Regions from separate parts of the Enterobacter sp. C3_dUdeg genome, predicted to be linked through region 4. Evidence: predicted binding sites of a transcription regulator. Region 4 holds the regulator's gene; each other region holds the start of a gene.
The links. The regulator LexA, encoded in region 4, represses DNA repair genes until DNA is damaged. The targets are predictions, from matches to a motif close to TNCTGTATGTACATACAGNA.
Positions count from the first base shown of each region.

Region 1: a site for LexA is predicted at 2,542-2,561, ahead of AC27FC_RS12795 (DNA translocase FtsK 4TM domain-containing protein). Genes of this name have one in related genera too.
Region 2: a site for LexA is predicted at 1,912-1,931, ahead of dinB (DNA polymerase IV). Genes of this name have one in related genera too.
Region 3: a site for LexA is predicted at 1,491-1,510, ahead of umuD (translesion error-prone DNA polymerase V autoproteolytic subunit). Genes of this name have one in related genera too.

Region 1 is NZ_BAAKFX010000004.1:152,921-157,238, reverse strand. It holds gene cydD (heme ABC transporter permease/ATP-binding protein CydD) at 1-381, opposite strand, end outside; gene trxB (thioredoxin-disulfide reductase) at 496-1,464, opposite strand; gene lrp (leucine-responsive transcriptional regulator Lrp) at 2,009-2,503, shown strand; gene AC27FC_RS12795 (DNA translocase FtsK 4TM domain-containing protein) at 2,639-4,318, shown strand, end outside.
Region 2 is NZ_BAAKFX010000002.1:476,466-480,783, forward strand. It holds gene pepD (cytosol nonspecific dipeptidase) at 1-758, shown strand, start outside; gene dinB (DNA polymerase IV) at 836-1,894, opposite strand; gene nqrM ((Na+)-NQR maturation NqrM) at 2,004-2,207, opposite strand; gene nqrF (NADH:ubiquinone reductase (Na(+)-transporting) subunit F) at 2,207-3,430, opposite strand; gene nqrE (NADH:ubiquinone reductase (Na(+)-transporting) subunit E) at 3,441-4,037, opposite strand; gene AC27FC_RS09915 (NADH:ubiquinone reductase (Na(+)-transporting) subunit D) at 4,044-4,318, opposite strand, start outside.
Region 3 is NZ_BAAKFX010000001.1:1,208,968-1,213,285, reverse strand. It holds gene AC27FC_RS05650 (aldo/keto reductase family oxidoreductase) at 129-995, shown strand; gene AC27FC_RS05645 (hypothetical protein) at 1,041-1,241, opposite strand; gene umuD (translesion error-prone DNA polymerase V autoproteolytic subunit) at 1,529-1,963, shown strand; gene umuC (translesion error-prone DNA polymerase V subunit UmuC) at 1,947-3,209, shown strand; gene AC27FC_RS05630 (hypothetical protein) at 3,222-3,491, opposite strand; gene AC27FC_RS05625 (LysR family transcriptional regulator) at 3,575-4,318, opposite strand, start outside.
Region 4 is NZ_BAAKFX010000010.1:69,631-73,948, reverse strand. It holds gene plsB (glycerol-3-phosphate 1-O-acyltransferase PlsB) at 1-1,264, opposite strand, end outside; gene AC27FC_RS18675 (diacylglycerol kinase) at 1,419-1,787, shown strand; gene lexA (transcriptional repressor LexA) at 1,896-2,504, shown strand; gene dinF (MATE family efflux transporter DinF) at 2,568-3,905, shown strand; gene AC27FC_RS18660 (CsbD family protein) at 4,026-4,235, shown strand; gene zur (zinc uptake transcriptional repressor Zur) at 4,305-4,318, opposite strand, start outside.

The sequences.
Region 1 (4,318 bases), on a different contig from region 4:
AAGGATCAGCGTCGCCCAGCTACCGGCTGGTTTACCCTGGATCCACGCGGGCCCGGCTTCCTGAAGGCGATCGAGCACCTGACGACGGATCTCGTAGCGGATGTGCTGTCCGGCGTGAAAACCGACGCGCTCACGCAGCCACACCACCCAGGCGCGCAGGATAAAAATCAGGATCAGGACAATAAAAGGCAGCAACAGCGCTTCGCGCGGGATGTTCTCCATGATCATGTGATTAAGAATGCGGGCCAGCAGCCATGCCTGGGCAACAATCAACAGACCGCTAACGAACCCCAGGAGACGGGAAATCGTAAGCCAGCGGCGGGAAATAACGCTTTGCTGTTTCAGCCAGCGTGTTAACTCTTGTTGACGGGTTTTTTCCATTGCGTACTTTGCAGGTGACGTTATTAGAAATTGGGCAGCGCAATGTTACAACGGGGAGACAATAAAGGCGACTTATCGCCGCCTTTATTTACGTTTGTTACTGACTTGTAAAGATTATTTACCTTGTTCAGCCAGTCCATCGAGGTAGCGTTCAGCGTCCAGCGCGGCCATACAGCCGGTGCCCGCAGAGGTAATCGCCTGACGATAAATATGGTCCATCACGTCGCCAGCCGCGAACACGCCCGGGATGCTGGTCTGGGTCGCGTTACCGTGAATGCCGGACTGCACTTTGATGTAGCCGTTTTCCAGCTCCAGCTGACCGTCGAAGATCGCGGTGTTCGGGCTGTGACCGATCGCCACGAACAGACCCGCCACTTCAAGCGTTTCGACGTTATCGGTGTTCTGGGTATCACGAATACGCAGACCGGCAACGCCCATCTGGTCGCCCGTCACCTCTTCCAGGGTACGGTTGGTGTGCAGCACGATGTTGCCGCTGGCCACTTTATCCATCAGACGTTTGATCAGGATCTTCTCCGCGCGGAAGGTTTCGCGACGGTGGATCAAGTGCACTTCAGAGGCAATGTTCGCCAGGTAGAGCGCTTCTTCCACTGCGGTGTTGCCGCCGCCGATGACCGCGACTTTCTGATTACGGTAGAAGAAACCGTCACAGGTTGCGCAGGCAGAGACGCCGCGGCCTTTGAACGCTTCTTCAGATGGCAGGCCGAGGTAACGGGCAGAGGCGCCGGTGGCGATGATCAGCGCGTCACAGGTGTATTCGCCGCTGTCGCCCGTCAGGCGGAACGGACGGTTCTGCAGATCGACCTTATTGATGTGGTCGAACAGAATTTCAGTTTCGAATTTAGCGGCATGCTCGTGCATACGTTCCATCAGCAGCGGCCCGGTCAGGTCGTTCGGGTCCCCTGGCCAGTTTTCCACTTCGGTGGTGGTGGTCAGCTGACCGCCTTTTTCCATGCCGGTGATGAGTACCGGGTGCAGGTTAGCGCGTGCAGCATAGACCGCTGCGGTATATCCCGCAGGTCCAGAACCAAGGATTAGCAGCTTACTGTGTTTGGCCGTGCCCATGAGATCCCCATTGTTGTTGGCAGACATTTGGCTGGATTGTAGGGAATTTGTTGTCGTAAAAAAAGAGCGCAGCAATTTTGATATCAATCTGTGTAATAGCCACGAGCGATGAATGAGGCGCTATAACATCACGCTTTCGCCTGAAAACCGGTCGTTTGTAAGGCAATAAAATGAGGATTAATACCCTGCCGTAATGAATATCCGGCATGTTGTACTAAAAAACGATGTTTTGCTTTGACAATCCCCTGCGCTTTTGCGAAAACATTCAAGGAAGAAAAAAAACCGCGTTAACCGTATGCCGCATAGGCATGCACGTAAATGCCATTTTTACCGTGTCAGTGAAATCTACGCATGGCGTGGACAGACGCCATACGTGATGTCGGTGACTGCCTTAGGGCAACGGTCTTCTTACCAACAGAACCCGAATCCGCATCGCGTCTAATACAAAACCAGGCGATGTGATGACTAACGGGTACAGGCTCTGAACAGTGATGTGCACAGGGTCCAGGCAGGAGTAGGGAAGGAATACAGAGAGACAATAATAATGGTAGATAGCAAGAAGCGCCCTGGCAAAGATCTCGACCGTATCGATCGTAACATTCTTAATGAATTGCAAAAGGATGGGCGTATTTCCAACGTCGAGCTTTCAAAACGTGTGGGACTTTCCCCGACGCCGTGCCTTGAGCGTGTGCGCCGACTGGAAAGACAGGGTTTCATTCAGGGCTATACTGCTCTGCTGAACCCGCATTATCTGGATGCCTCACTTCTGGTATTTGTTGAGATTACTCTGAATCGTGGTGCGCCGGATGTGTTTGAGCAATTTAACGCCGCTGTACAAAAACTTGAAGAAATTCAAGAGTGTCATCTGGTGTCCGGTGATTTCGACTACCTGTTGAAAACCCGTGTGCCTGATATGTCCGCCTACCGTAAGCTGCTGGGGGAAACCCTGCTGCGTCTGCCAGGCGTGAACGACACCCGTACGTATGTGGTGATGGAAGAGGTCAAACAGAGCAATCGTCTGGTTATTAAGACGCGCTAACACGGAACAGGTGCAAAATCAGCGTAGTTTGATTACACTCCTGTTAATCCATACAGCAACAGTGCCGGGGAGTCCCGGCGCTGTTGTCCGTTTTAGCAAAAAGGCAGGATATGCCTGATACCTGGAGAGCCTTTTTTGAGCCAGGAATACACTGAAGACAAAGAAGTCACACTATCGAAGCTAAGCAGCGGACGTCGTCTCCTCGAGGCTTTGCTGATTGTTATTGCCCTTTTTGCCGTCTGGCTGATGGCAGCCTTACTCAGTTTCAACCCCTCAGATCCCAGCTGGTCACAAACTGCATGGCATGAGCCTATCCATAATTTAGGCGGTGTCCCCGGTGCCTGGCTTGCGGACACGCTGTTCTTCATTTTCGGTGTGATGGCCTACACCCTTCCCGTCATTATCATTGGCGGATGCTGGTTTGCGTGGCGTCATCGTCAGAACGATGATTACATCGACTATTTTGCCGTGTCGCTGCGCCTGATTGGCGCGCTGGCGCTGATCCTCACCTCGTGCGGGCTGGCGGCAATCAATGCGGATGATATCTGGTACTTCGCCTCTGGCGGAGTGATCGGCAGTTTACTCAGTTCTGCGCTGCAGCCGATGCTGCACAGCAGCGGCGGCACGCTGGCGCTGCTGTGCATCTGGGCGGCCGGGCTGACGCTGTTTACCGGCTGGTCCTGGGTGAGCATTGCTGAGAAGATCGGAAGTTTTATCCTCACCATTCTGACTTTCGCCAGCAACCGTACCCGCCGTGACGATACGTGGGTTGATGAAGACGAATACGAAGATGAAGAGGAAGATGACGCGCCTGTGCAGCGTCGCGAGTCTCGTCGTGCGCGTATTTTGCGCGGCGCGCTGGCGCGTCGCCAGCGTGTTGCTGAAAAATTTGCCAATCCGCTGGGTCGTAAAACCGATGCGGCGCTCTTCTCCGGTAAGCGCATGGATGAAGACGAGCAGGTGGCGTATCGCGCTGCGGGTGTCGCCGTCGATCCTGACGATGTGCTCTTCTCCGGCAGCCGGGCCACTCCGGGTGACTTCGACGAATACGATCCGCTGTTAAATGGCCATTCGGTTACCGAGCCGGTTGCAGCCGCCGCAGCCGCGACGACCGCTGCGCAGGCGTATGCCGCGCCTGTCGGGGCCGTGACGCCATCCGCGCCGGTTTCGCCGCCGGAATCCGTTATTCAGCAGCCTCAGGTTGACTGGCAGACTGCGCCAGGCGTTCACACGCCGGAGCCGGTTATCGCGCCTGAACCTGAAAGCTACATCCCTGTGCAGCAGGAGCAGTGGCAGCAGCCATATCAGCCGCCGCAGCCTGCATATGAACCGCAAGAGTCCCCGCACTATGAACAGCCTGTGGCCCAACCTTATCAGGAGTATGTGCCTGAACCGGTTGAACCTGTGCAGCCTTATGTAGAGCCGCAGCCTGAACCTGAAATCGTGGAAGAGGTAAAACCCTCTCGTCCGCCGATGTACTATTTTGAAGAAGTTGAAGAGCGTCGCGCGCGTGAACGCGAGCAGCTGGCGGCCTGGTACCAGCCTGTGCCTGAACCGGTGCAGGAGCCGGTGACGAAAGCGCCTTCTGTTTCCGTTCCACCGATCGACCCGACGCCTGCAGTCGCACCCGTAGCGGAAAGCGTGAAGCAGGCTACCGCGGCCGCTGCCGTGGCTGCACCTGTTTTTAGCCTGGCAACCAGTGGCGCGCCACGTCCTCAGGTGAAGGAGGGGATTGGTCCGCAACTGCCTCGCCCTAACCGCGTTCGCGTTCCAACCCGCCGTGAGCTTGCCTCTTATGGCATCAAGCTGCCTTCC
Region 2 (4,318 bases), on a different contig from region 4:
TCCTGGCAGGCCATGCGGCCGAGCTGGATCTGCGTCTGGTAGACTTCAACGGCGGTACCCTGCGTAACGCGATCCCACGCGAAGCCTTCGCCACCGTAGCGGTTCCAGCGGCAAAAGCGGACGAGCTGAAAAAACTCTCCACCGTATATCTGGATATCCTGAAAAACGAACTGTCGGCGAAAGAGAAAAACCTGACCGTGGTGCTGGAATCCGTATCTACGGATAAAGACGCGCTGACCGCGCAGTCTCGTGACACCTTCGTTCAGCTGCTGAACGCGACGCCAAACGGCGTGATCCGTAACTCTGACGTGGCGAAAGGCGTGGTGGAAACCTCGCTGAACGTGGGCGTGGTGACCATGAGCGACGACAGCGCGGAAATCATCTGCCTGATCCGCTCCCTTATCGACAGCGGTAAAGAGTACGTGGTGAGCATGCTGGAATCTCTGGGCACGCTGGCGGGCGCAAAAACGTCTGCCAAAGGCAGCTACCCGGGCTGGCAGCCGGATGCAAGTTCTCCGGTGATGGCGCTGGTGCGTGAAACCTATCAGCGTCTGTTCAACAGCACGCCGAACATTCAGGTGATCCACGCCGGTCTGGAATGTGGTCTGTTCAAGAAACCGTATCCGGACATGGACATGGTGTCCATCGGGCCAACCATTACCGGTCCGCACTCGCCGGATGAGCAGGTCCATATCGAAAGCGTCGGTCACTACTGGACGCTGCTGACTGAGCTGCTGAAAGCGATCCCCGTTAAGTAATACCCTCACTCCAGCCCTCTCCCACAGGGAGAGGGTGAAAAACGTAGGCCCGGTAAGCGTAGCGCCACCGGGCTTTTTTACAACCCCAGAACCAGCTGGCGCTCTAGCTGCGGATCCAGCAGCGTAACGTGCAACCCCACCAGCCTCACCCCTCGTCCGCCCCGGCGCTCTTCCCATGCCTTTTTCGCCGTCGCGATAAGATCGTCTTTATTCAGACGCGGCCAGACGTGTTCCTGCGTGGTCTGCTGGAAGTCGTTGAATTTAAGCTTGATGCCCTGACGGGCAATGAGCAGATCCGGCTTCACCTTGCTTAAGCGTCGTTCCAGCTCCGGGTAAAGCTGTTCCGTGATAATGGTTTCGCATTCGGACCAGTCATGAATATCTTCAATGAGGGTGCGCTCAACGCCGACGGATTTCCGCAGCCGCTCGCTGTTCACATCGCGATCGTCAATTCCCTGGCTGCGCTCCCACAGCACGCGGCCAAACTTCCCGAAGCGCTTGAGCAGCATAGCGAGATCGCTTCGCTGCACGTCTTCGCAGGTCCGTAGCCCCATGCTTTCCAGCTTTGCGGCGGAGACTTTTCCCACGCCGGGTATTTTGCCGAGCGGCAGCGTTTTCAAAAACGCCGGCACCTCGTCAGGCGTGATGACGTATTGACCGTTGGGCTTATTTAAATCGGAGGCAATTTTGGCGAGGAATTTAACGGGCGCGACGCCCGCCGATGCCGTCAGATTCAGCTCGTTGAAAATCCTCTGGCGGATCTCCTGCGCCATCAGCGTGGCGGAGCCGTGGCAGTGCACGCTGTCGGTCACATCCAGATAGGCTTCGTCCAGCGACAGCGGCTCTATCAGAGAGGTATAGCGGGAGAAGATTTCCCGAATATGGAGGGAAGCCTCTTTATAGGCTTCAAACCGGCCGGGCAGAAGCGTGAGATGAGGGCAAAGCTTTAAGGCCATCGCCGTCGGCATCGCGCTGCGCACGCCAAATTTGCGCGCAGGATAATTGGCGGTGCTGATGACACCACGCTGAACGCGGCTGCCGCCAATGGCGATGGGAATATCCCGCAGCGCCGGGTTGTCACGCATCTCCACTGCGGCAAAAAAGCAGTCCATATCGACATGGATTATTTTGCGCATAGTAAGCCCTCACTCATCACTGGATAAGTATACAGTAAACAAATGAGGATTGAGAAGCAGATGTGATAACGCCGGGTGGCGGCTTTGCCTTACCCGGCCTACAAAAAAATTAAATAATGCGCTGCTGTTCGAGGGCCATCCTTTTCTTCCGCGCATCGCACGGTTCCGGACAGTCGCAAACCTTTTCCATCCCAATAGAGGAAATACCGCCGCAGCTGCCCTGAATGCTTTTCCGCTTAACGATCCAGCCTAACGACATGCCGAAGACGACAAGCACAAAAACCACAAAGGTTGCCAGAAACGTCAGCATCATCAGCCTCCAAAGTCATCGAGCATGATGTTCTCATCTTCGACACCGAGATCTTTCAGCATCTTAATCACGGCGGCGTTCATCATCGGCGGACCACACATATAGAACTCGCAGTCCTCAGGCGCTGGGTGCTGTTTGAGGTAGTTTTCATACAGCACGTTGTGGATGAACCCCGTATAGCCCGTCCAGTTATCTTCCGGCTGCGGATCGGAAAGCGCCACATGGAAGGTAAAGTTCGGGTTTTCACGCGCCAGCTGTTCAAACTCATCTTCATAGAACATCTCGCGCAGCGAGCGCGCCCCGTACCAGAAGCTGATCTTACGCTGGCTCCCCAGCCGCTTGAGCTGGTCAAAGATGTGCGAGCGCATCGGGGCCATACCGGCACCGCCGCCGATAAACACCATTTCCGCGTCGGTATCTTTCGCGAAGAACTCCCCGAACGGGCCGGAGATCGTCACCTTATCGCCAGGCTTCAGAGACCAGATGTATGACGACATGACGCCCGGCGGTGCATCCGGCACATTCGGTGGCGGCGTGGCGATACGCACGTTGAGCATGATGATGCCCTTCTCTTCCGGGTAGTTGGCCATCGAGTAGGCGCGCAGCGTCGGCTCTTTCACCTCAGATACAAAGCGGAAGAGATTGAATTTGTCCCAGTCGGCGCGGTACTCATGCGGAACGTCAAAGTCCGCATAGGCCACAGCGTGCTCCGGGCACTCAATCTGAATGTATCCTCCGGCGCGGAACGGGACATGCTCGCCTTCCGGCACCCGCAGCTTCAGCTCTTTAATAAAGGTGGCTTTGTTATCATTAGAGATAACCTCGCACTCCCATTTTTTGACGCCGAAGATCTCTTCCGGCAGCTCAATCTTCATGTTCTGACGTACCGCGACCTGGCAGGCCAGACGACAGCCCTCTTTTGCCTCACGCTTTGTGATATGCGCCAGTTCGGTTGGCAGAATATCGCCGCCGCCCTCTTTTACCGTCACGCGGCACTGCCCGCAGGAACCGCCGCCGCCGCAGGCTGAGGAGACAAAAATGCCGTTACCGGAGAGCGTGTTGAGCAGCTTGTCTCCGGCCGGCGTGCGGATCTGATTCTGCGGCTCGTCGTTAATATCAATGACCACGTCGCCGGAATTCACCAGCTTCGCGCGCGCCGCCAGAATAAGCCCTGACAGCACCAGTACAATCAGCGTGAACATCACCACGCCAAGGATAATTTCCATCTGTTTGCCCTTATAGCTGCACACCGGAGAAGGACATAAAGCCCAGCGCCATCAGCCCGGTGGTGATAAAGGTGATCCCCAGGCCACGCAGACCAGCAGGCACGTTGGCATATTTCATTTTCTCGCGGATCCCCGCCATGGTGACAATCGCCAGCATCCAGCCGATGCCGGAACCAAAACCGTACACCACGGATTCGCTGAAGTTGTAATCACGCTGCACCATAAACGAGACGCCACCGAAGATGGCGCAGTTCACCGCGATCAGCGGCAGGAAGATCCCCAGCGCGTTGTAGAGCGACGGGAAATACTTATCGAGGATCATCTCGAGGATTTGCACCAGCGCCGCGATCACCCCGATAAAGGTGATGAAGTTCAGGAAGCTGAGATCAACCCCTTCCACCAGCGCGCCGTCCCGCAGCACAAAGTTGTACACCAGATTGTTGATCGGTACAGATAAGCCGAGCACCACGGTGACCGCGATACCGAGACCAAATGCCGTCGACACTTTTTTGGAAACCGCAAGGAACGTACACATGCCGAGGAAAAACGCGAGCGCCATGTTTTCAACAAACACCGCCCGCACAAACAAACTCAGGTAATGAGCCATCGTCGGTTACTCCTTTTCCTGCTGTTCTGGCTTCAGCGTACGAATCAGCCAGATCAACAAACCGATAATGAAAAATGCGCTAGGGGCCAGCAGGAACAGGCCGTTTGGCAGATACCAGCCGCCGTTCTGCACCGTGTCCAGCACCGTGATGCCAAACAGCTTGCCGCTGCCAATCAGCTCGCGCAGGAACCCCACGGTCAGCAGGATCACGCCGTAGCCCAGGCCGTTGCCGATGCCGTCCATAAAGCTCGCCAGCGGCGGCATTTTCATGGCGTAGGCTT
Region 3 (4,318 bases), on a different contig from region 4:
AAAGGATGCAGAGGTACACCAATACTATCGTCGTATAGAATTTAAACTTTAATTTAACTCGCGCTTAACTAAGGGCTCCGGTGAGGAACCTGTTGTAAATCCGGATCATTTTTATGAGGAAGGTTAACATGAGCAGCATTGATAAAAGCGGGACGTACGCGCTCGGGACGCGGACGGTAAAACGACTGGGCTACGGTGCGATGCAGCTCGCCGGGCCGGGCGTCTTTGGTCCACCGAAGGATAAGCAGGCCGCGCTGGACGTGCTGCGCGAAGCGGCGGCGGCGGGGGTGAACCACATTGATACCAGTGATTTTTATGGTCCTCATGTCACTAACCAGCTGATCCGTGAGGCGCTTCACCCTTATCGGGACGATCTAACGCTCGTCACCAAGATTGGCGCCCGTCGCAACGACAAAGGTGCCTGGCTACCGGCCTTTTCCGCGCAGGAACTGACCCAGGCGGTGCATGACAACCTGCGTAATCTGCAGCTGGACGTGCTGGACGTGGTGAATCTCAGAATCATGTTTAGCGCGCACGGGCCGGCGGAAGGGTCAATTGCTGAACCGCTCTCCACCCTGGCCGAATTACAGCAGCAGGGGCTGGTGCGTCATATTGGCCTGAGCAACGTCACGGCCACCCAGGTTGCGGAAGCCCAGAAAATGGTTCCGGTGGTGTGCGTGCAGAACATGTACAACATTGTGAACCGGGGTGACGACGCGCTGGTGGATCTGCTGGCGCAGCAGGGGATCGCGTATGTGCCGTTCTTCCCATTGGGAGGCTTTACGCCACTGCAATCTTCCGGGCTGAAGGCCGTCGCGGATTCACTGGGCGCCACGCCAATGCAGGTTGCGCTGGCATGGCTGCTGCAGCGTTCCCCGAATATTCTGCTGATCCCAGGCACCTCTTCCGTAGCGCATCTGCGGCAAAACCTCGCGGCGGGGGAGCTGCGTTTGCCGCCTGAAGCACTGGAAACGCTGAATTCGCTGAGGGATTAAAAGTGACACGCGCAAAGCCTGGAGGGTGCTTCCGGCTTTGCGCGCTTAGGCTCCTGTCTGACTTTTCTGCCTGTGAAGCGCTAACGCTTCCGCCACAATCTCCTGCTTGCTCTTACGCGTCTCAAAGGCGGTGGTTCTGATGTACTCCATCAGATCGGGATCGATGCGGGCGCTCAGCATCCTGAGATCGGCCTCCTTTGCCAGACCGCGTGCAACACGCTTGTCTGGATAGTCACGGGCTGGCATTGAAAATATTCTCCAGTAAGTCTTGTTAATTCGTGCCGTAAAATATGCTTTTATCTGACTTAAAAGTCAACATGTAGTTATTGCATAGTGATGTTATTTTTTATAAGTCATAAACTAGATGACTTTTATATGACTTGTGCTGTCAGGCCTGTTAACGGCGGGCAACGTTGCTAAATTAAAACCGCTCAAACTTCAACGCGTTTGGGTTCGCCTTTGGAAATGACCTTGATCCTTGTCCATAATCCGTAATACTGTATTTATATACAGTACCTGGCGAGAAAGGCATTATGGACACTCTCTTTTCTTATCACCCAAAACAAGACATTGAATTACCTTTGTTTTTAGAACGCGTTGCCTGTGGTTTCCCCAGCCCGGCGCAGGATTATGTGGAGGATCGTCTCGATCTTAACCGGCTGGCAGTCAGACACCCCAGTGCGACCTATTTTATCAAGGTGAGTGGAGACTCCATGATTGGGGCGGGGATCGGCGACGGCGATCTGCTGGTGGTCGATCGTTCGTTAAATGCCGAACACGGGGATATCGTCGTGGCGTCGGTCGCCGGTGAGTTTACGGTGAAAGAGCTACAGACCCGTCCGGTTCTGAGACTTCTGCCGCATAATGCCCGCTATCAGCCGATTACCTTTCAGTCTGAAGAGGAGCTGCAGATCTTCGGCGTCGTCACCCACACGCTCAAAACGCATAAACATGTTCGCGCTGGTTGATGTGAATAGCTTTTACGCCTCCTGCGAGCGGGTCTTCCGCCCCGATCTGCAGGGGAAACCCATCGTGGTGGTGTCCAATAACGACGGCTGCATCATTTCGCTGTCGCGGGAGGCAAAGCAGTTCGGCATAAAAATGGGTGAGCCGTATTTTAAATTCAAAGAAAAGCTATATCCGTCAAAAGTTTACGTCTTTAGCTCGAACTATGCGCTGTATGCCGATCTCAGCAGTCGGGTCATGCAGACGCTGACCGATCTCGCCCCGGCAATAGAGATTTACTCCATCGATGAAGCGTTCGTGAACGTTTCAGGGGTCAGCCACTGCCTGTCGCTGGAAGCGTTCGGTCACCAGATGCGCACAGAGGTCTTTAAAAATACGGGCCTAACCGTTGGCGTCGGTATTGCCCCGACCAAAACCCTTGCAAAGCTGGCCAACTATGCGGCGAAACGCTGGGCCAGCACGGGCGGCGTGGTCGATCTCTCAGGCCGCGAGCGGCAGCGTAAGCTGCTGGAAAAGGTTCCGGTAGAGGAGGTGTGGGGCGTAGGGCGGCGCATCACGAAAAAGCTCAACGCTATGGGCATTACCACGGCGCTGGAGCTGGCGGAAGCGTCGTCCTGGGTCATCCGCAAACATTTCAACGTGGTACTGGAGCGGACGGCCCGCGAGCTGCGCGGTGAGCCCTGTCTTGATCTGGAGGAGTTCACCCCCACCAAGCAGCAAATCATCTGTAGCCGTTCGTTTGGACACCGTATTACCCAATATGAAGAGATGCACCAGGCCATTTGCGCCTACGCGGAACGCGCTGCGGAAAAACTGCGCGGCGAGCATCAATACTGTTGTTTTATCAGCGTGTTTGTGCGCACCAGCCCGCACGCGGATAACGAAATTTATTACGGCAATCAGGCTTCCGTCACCCTGATGACGCCTACCAATGACTCACGGGATATCATCCGCGCCGCCACGGAGGCGCTGGGGCGTATATGGCTCGACGGCTATCGCTATATGAAAGCCGGGGTCATGCTTGCGGACTTTTTCAGCAGCGGCGTCGCCCAGCTTAACTTGTTTGACGATAATCGCCTGCGCGCCAACAGCGCGGCGCTGATGGAAACGATCGACAGCCTGAATCATTCCGGCAAAGGGAAGATATGGTTTGCCGGGCAGGGTATTGAGAAATCCTGGGCGATGAAGCGTGAGATGCTGTCACCGGCCTATACGACGCGGTACGCCGATTTGCCGGTGGCGAAGTAGAAGATGGTTGCGTTATTTCTTTTGCGTCAACCAGGTTGCCGCAGCCGTCAGCACGCCAATCCACGGCATTTGGCCCGCTCCGGCCAGGAAGTTATGGCGATCGATCTCGTTATTTTTACGGATATCGGCAAGGCGGGTAAGCGCCTCTTTTTCATCCGCGGCGCCAATCTCCTCAAACTGTTTTTCAAACCCCTGAGCGATGAGCTGAGCGGCCGCATCGGTGTTTGCGCTCTCGATCGCAATGAGGTTCGGGCCTTTTTGGAAAAAACGGTAATCCGGCATAAGTGCTCCAGAAAGAGGAGGATACGGTAAAAACACTCTATTCCTGGCGGTTAAAAAATGCACGTGATTTACGGCGGAAATAATCAATTTTTCTTTATTATTTCAGGCAGTAACTGCTCGATTACGCTGACGACCTTTCTGACGCGCTGCGGAATAAAGCGGGCGTCAGGGTAGACGGCATAGAGGAAGCGATCGGGTAACCGCCAGTCGGGCAGCACCGGTACCAGCGTGCCCGCCTGCAGCGCCCTGTCCACGAGCGGTCGCTGCATGCCGCCGATACCCATGCCGGATTCCAGCGCCTGCAGCAGCGCGTCGCTGGTGTTGGCTCGGAAAACAGTATTCACGTTGATCTCGACCGTTTCCTCGTCGGACATCAGGCGCAGGGGGGCATCCAGCGGAATACCGCTGAACCGTACGTGTGGCAGCGTCGCCAGCTCGCTGACGGCGTGTACCACCTGAAAACCGGGAGCGGCAAACAGCGCGGCTTCAATACGCGCCAGCACGCGAGCCGCGTGCGCCTGCGGAGGCTCACTGCCCAGCCGTATCGCGACATCCACGCCCTCCGTCACCAGATCGGCAAGGCGGTCATCCAGGGAAAGCATCAGCTGCAGTTCGGGATGCAGGTGCTGCAGCGCCTGCAGATGCGGCAAAAAAATCTGCCCCAGGCCGCTCGGCAACTGGACATGGACGCGTCCCTGAACGCGATGGTCGGCAGGATGTAAACGCCTCTCCGCTTCCCCCATGGCGTCCAGCACAAGCTGCATATCACGCCGGTAACGTTCACCCTGTTCGGTCAGCTTCATCGTACGCGTCGTACGGTGCAGCAG
Region 4 (4,318 bases):
TTGGCACCAGCGTGATTGGACGGGTTCCTCCGCGCAGCATCGCCTGAATGGTCATCGACAGCGTGCCGGTCTTCGGATCGAGCAGACGTCCGGTACGGGAACGACCGCCTTCCACGAAGTACTCCACGGAATAGCCGCGGCTGAACAGCTCGCCCAGATACTCGCGGAACACGGTGGAGTAGAGCTTGTTGCCCTTGAAGGTGCGACGGATAAAGAACGCGCCCAGGCGGCGGAAAATCGGACCTGCTGGCCAGAAATTCAGGTTGATACCGGCAGCAATGTGCGGCGGTACCAGCCCCTGGTGATAGAGCACGTAGGAAAGAAGCAGGTAGTCCATGTGGCTGCGGTGGCAGGGAACATAGACAATCTCATGGCCATCGTGCGCCAGCTGACGCACACGTTCAGCATTATGAACGTTGATGCCCTGATACAGGCGGTTCCAGGTAAAGCCGAGAATACGATCGGACAGGCGAATCATCTCGTAAGAGAAGTTCGCTGCAATCTCTTCCATCAGCGCAATGGCGTTCTGCTGGGCTTTCTCATGCGATATTTTCTTGCTGCGCGCTTCGTCTTCAACGGCGCGGGCAATCGCTTTGGAGGCCAGCAGCTTGTTGAACAGATCCTGACGCGCCGGGAGACGCGGTCCTACGGCAGCGAGGCGCTGGCGGGCGAAGTGCATACGCGCCACGCGCGCCAGTTTTTGCGCGATGATCTTGTCGGTACCGTGCTCGTCCGCCATACGACGCAGCGAAACGGAAGGGGAGAAACGCACAAAGCTGTCGCGTCCCAGCCAGGAGACCGCGAAGAACTTCTGGATGCCGTTAAGCATGCGCAGCGGCGGATTCTCTTCACCTTTTTCACGGCCCGGACGACGACCAAACATCACCGATACCGGCACCATCTGCACATCCAGATCGGGGTTGCTGCGGTGCAGGTCAAGATAGTCGTGGAACAGCTTGATGGACTCTTCTTTTGGCGTGTAGTAGGTAAACACGCGCGGTCCACCGTGAATGAACACGTAGCGCGGCAGCAGCGTACCGTCAACTTCAAGCGGTTCAAGCGGGTCCGGTAAGTCATGCGCCAGACACTGGGCGCGAAGCGTCAGTAAGTCTGCCTTCGAGTTATAAGGCAAAACGTACATAATAGGACGCGAGGTATCGAGCCCCAATTCCAGCGCGGGTTCTGCTGGGATAGACTTGCTTTTTACCAGGATGCTTAATGGTAAATTAAGTAATTTGTAGTAAATTCGTGGCCAGCCGGACATAAACGATGTAAAGCCTCTGGTTAATAATGCAATTGCGGCGCAAGGATAACAGAAAGCGCGCAAAATTTCTGTTGTTACCCGTCATACTTCAGGCTGTAGCGAAACGCGCTACAGTTCCTGTTACTGACGCTTTTTTTCATAAAAGGTTCTTTTAATGGCCAATAATACCACTGGGTTAACGCGTATCATCAAAGCCGCCGGCTATTCATGGAAAGGTTTCCGTGCCGCGTGGATCAACGAAGCCGCCTTTCGCCAGGAGGGCGTCGCCGCTATCATCGCGGTGATCATCGCCTGTTTCCTTGATGTTGATGCTATTACCCGCGTACTTCTAATCGGTTCCGTGCTTCTGGTGATGATAGTGGAAATTCTTAATAGCGCTATTGAAGCCGTTGTTGATCGCATTGGTTCAGATTTCCACGAGCTTTCTGGCCGCGCAAAAGACATGGGCTCTGCTGCCGTGTTGCTGGCGATTATCACTGCCGTTATCACCTGGGTCACGCTGCTTTGGTCACATTTCCGATGAGCCTCGAGGAATAATTAAGTCCCTGGTTTTTTGTGCAGTTTTTGGTTCCAAAATCGCCTTTGACTGTATATACTCACAGCATAACTGTATATACACCCAGGGGGCGGAATGAAAGCGTTAACGACCAGGCAGCAAGAGGTGTTTGATCTCATCCGGGATCATATCGGCCAGACGGGTATGCCACCCACGCGTGCGGAAATCGCGCAGCGTCTGGGCTTCCGTTCTCCGAATGCTGCCGAAGAACACCTGAAAGCGCTGGCGCGTAAAGGCGTGATTGAGATTGTTTCAGGCGCGTCACGCGGTATCCGCCTGCTGGTGGAAGAAGAGACGGGCATTCCGCTGATAGGCCGTGTTGCCGCCGGTGAGCCTTTACTGGCACAGCAACATATTGAAGGCCACTACCAGGTCGATCCTGGCATGTTCAAACCGAGCGCAGATTTCCTGCTGCGCGTTAGCGGTATGTCGATGAAAGACATCGGTATTCTTGATGGCGATCTGCTTGCGGTGCACAAAACGCAGGATGTGCGTAACGGCCAGGTAGTTGTCGCGCGCATTGATGATGAAGTTACCGTCAAGCGTCTGAAAAAACAGGGTAACACCGTTCAGCTGCTGCCTGAAAACAACGAGTTCTCCCCGATTGTGGTCGATCTCCGCGAACACAACTTCTCTATCGAAGGACTGGCGGTTGGGGTCATTCGCAACGGTGAATGGCTGTAATCTCTTCCTGACAGGCTATGGCGCCGCTGTAGCCTGCTTCATTCTCCACTCCCGGTATTTTTCATGTCACTGCTGACGGAATCAGATAAGGCATTGTGGCGTCTCGCTCTGCCGATGATTTTTTCCAATATCACCGTGCCCTTGCTGGGGCTGGTCGATACTGCCGTTATTGGTCATCTTGATTCGCCTGTTTATCTTGGCGGCGTGGCGATTGGCGCAACGGCAACCAGCTTCCTGTTTATGCTGCTGCTCTTTTTGCGCATGAGCACCACCGGACTCACGGCACAGGCTTATGGTGCAAAAGATCCGCTGCGTCTGGCGCGCGCGCTGGTCCAGCCGCTGATCCTTGCGCTTGGCGCGGGAGTGTTAATCGTTTTATTACGTACGCCCCTGATCGACCTTGCGCTCCATGTTGTTGGCGGCAGCGAGGCGGTACTGGCGCAGGCGCGACGTTTCCTTGAAATTCGCTGGCTCAGCGCGCCCGCCTCGCTGGCAAACCTGGTTCTGCTGGGGTGGCTACTGGGCGTTCAGTACGCCCGTGCGCCAGTGATTTTGCTGGTGGTAGGCAACCTTCTCAACATTGTGCTGGATGTCTGGCTGGTAATGGGCCTGAATATGAACGTGCAGGGCGCGGCGCTGGCGACGGCGATTGCCGAATACGGAACCTTGATTATCGGTCTGTGGATGGTCTGGCGCGTGCTGGCGATGCGCGGGATCTCCCTGGCGCTGCTCAAAACCGCATGGCGCGGCAATATCCGTAGGCTGCTGGCGCTCAATCGTGACATCATGCTGCGCTCGCTGCTGCTTCAGCTCTGCTTCGGCGCGCTGACGGTTTTCGGGGTCCGACTGGGGCCAGAAATCGTCGCGGTCAACGCGGTATTGATGACGCTGCTGACCTTTACCGCCTACGCGCTGGACGGATTTGCCTATGCGGTAGAAGCGCATTCCGGGCAGGCGTACGGGGCGCGCGAAAGCGAGCAGCTTAGGGACGTCTGGCGGGCAGCCTGCCGCCAGTCTGGGCTGGTGGCGCTGGCGTTTGGCCTGGTTTACGCCTGCTTTGGTGAGCAAATTGTCGCGTTGCTTACGTCTCTTCCTGCGCTGCGCGAGCTGGCGAGTCACTATCTCATCTGGCAAGTCATCTTACCGGTGGTCGGCGTCTGGTGTTATCTGCTGGACGGCATGTTCATTGGTGCGACGCGCGGAGCGGAAATGCGTAACAGCATGGCGGTCGCGGCGGCCGGGTTTGGTCTGACGCTGCTGACGCTTCCCTGGCTGGGTAATCACGGTTTGTGGCTGGCCCTGGCCGTTTTCCTCTCGCTGCGAGGGATATCGCTGGCTTTTATCTGGCACCGCCACTGGCAAAACGATACCTGGTTCCCTTCACGTCACGATATATCGTGACGGTTAAAGATTCCGAATATGAAATCAACTGCCGAATCCTTAACTACAATAATTATCACGTCCAGCAGAAAAGAACGTAACGGACGTTACGACCCGACGCTTAACTAAGAGGACACGATGATGAATAAAGACGAAATCGGCGGCAACTGGAAGCAGTTCAAAGGTAAAGCGAAAGAACAGTGGGGTAAGCTGACCGATGACGATATGACCGTCATTGAAGGTAAACGCGATCAGCTTGTCGGTAAAATCCAGGAGCGTTACGGCTACGCGAAAGACCAGGCGGAAAGAGAAGTGGGCGACTGGGAAAAACGCAACGACTACCGCTGGTAACCGGGCTATACCCGCAAGTACAAGGAAGTACACCCTGAGGGCGGCCATGAGCCGCCTTTTCTTTTGCCGTTAACGCGGTTTTT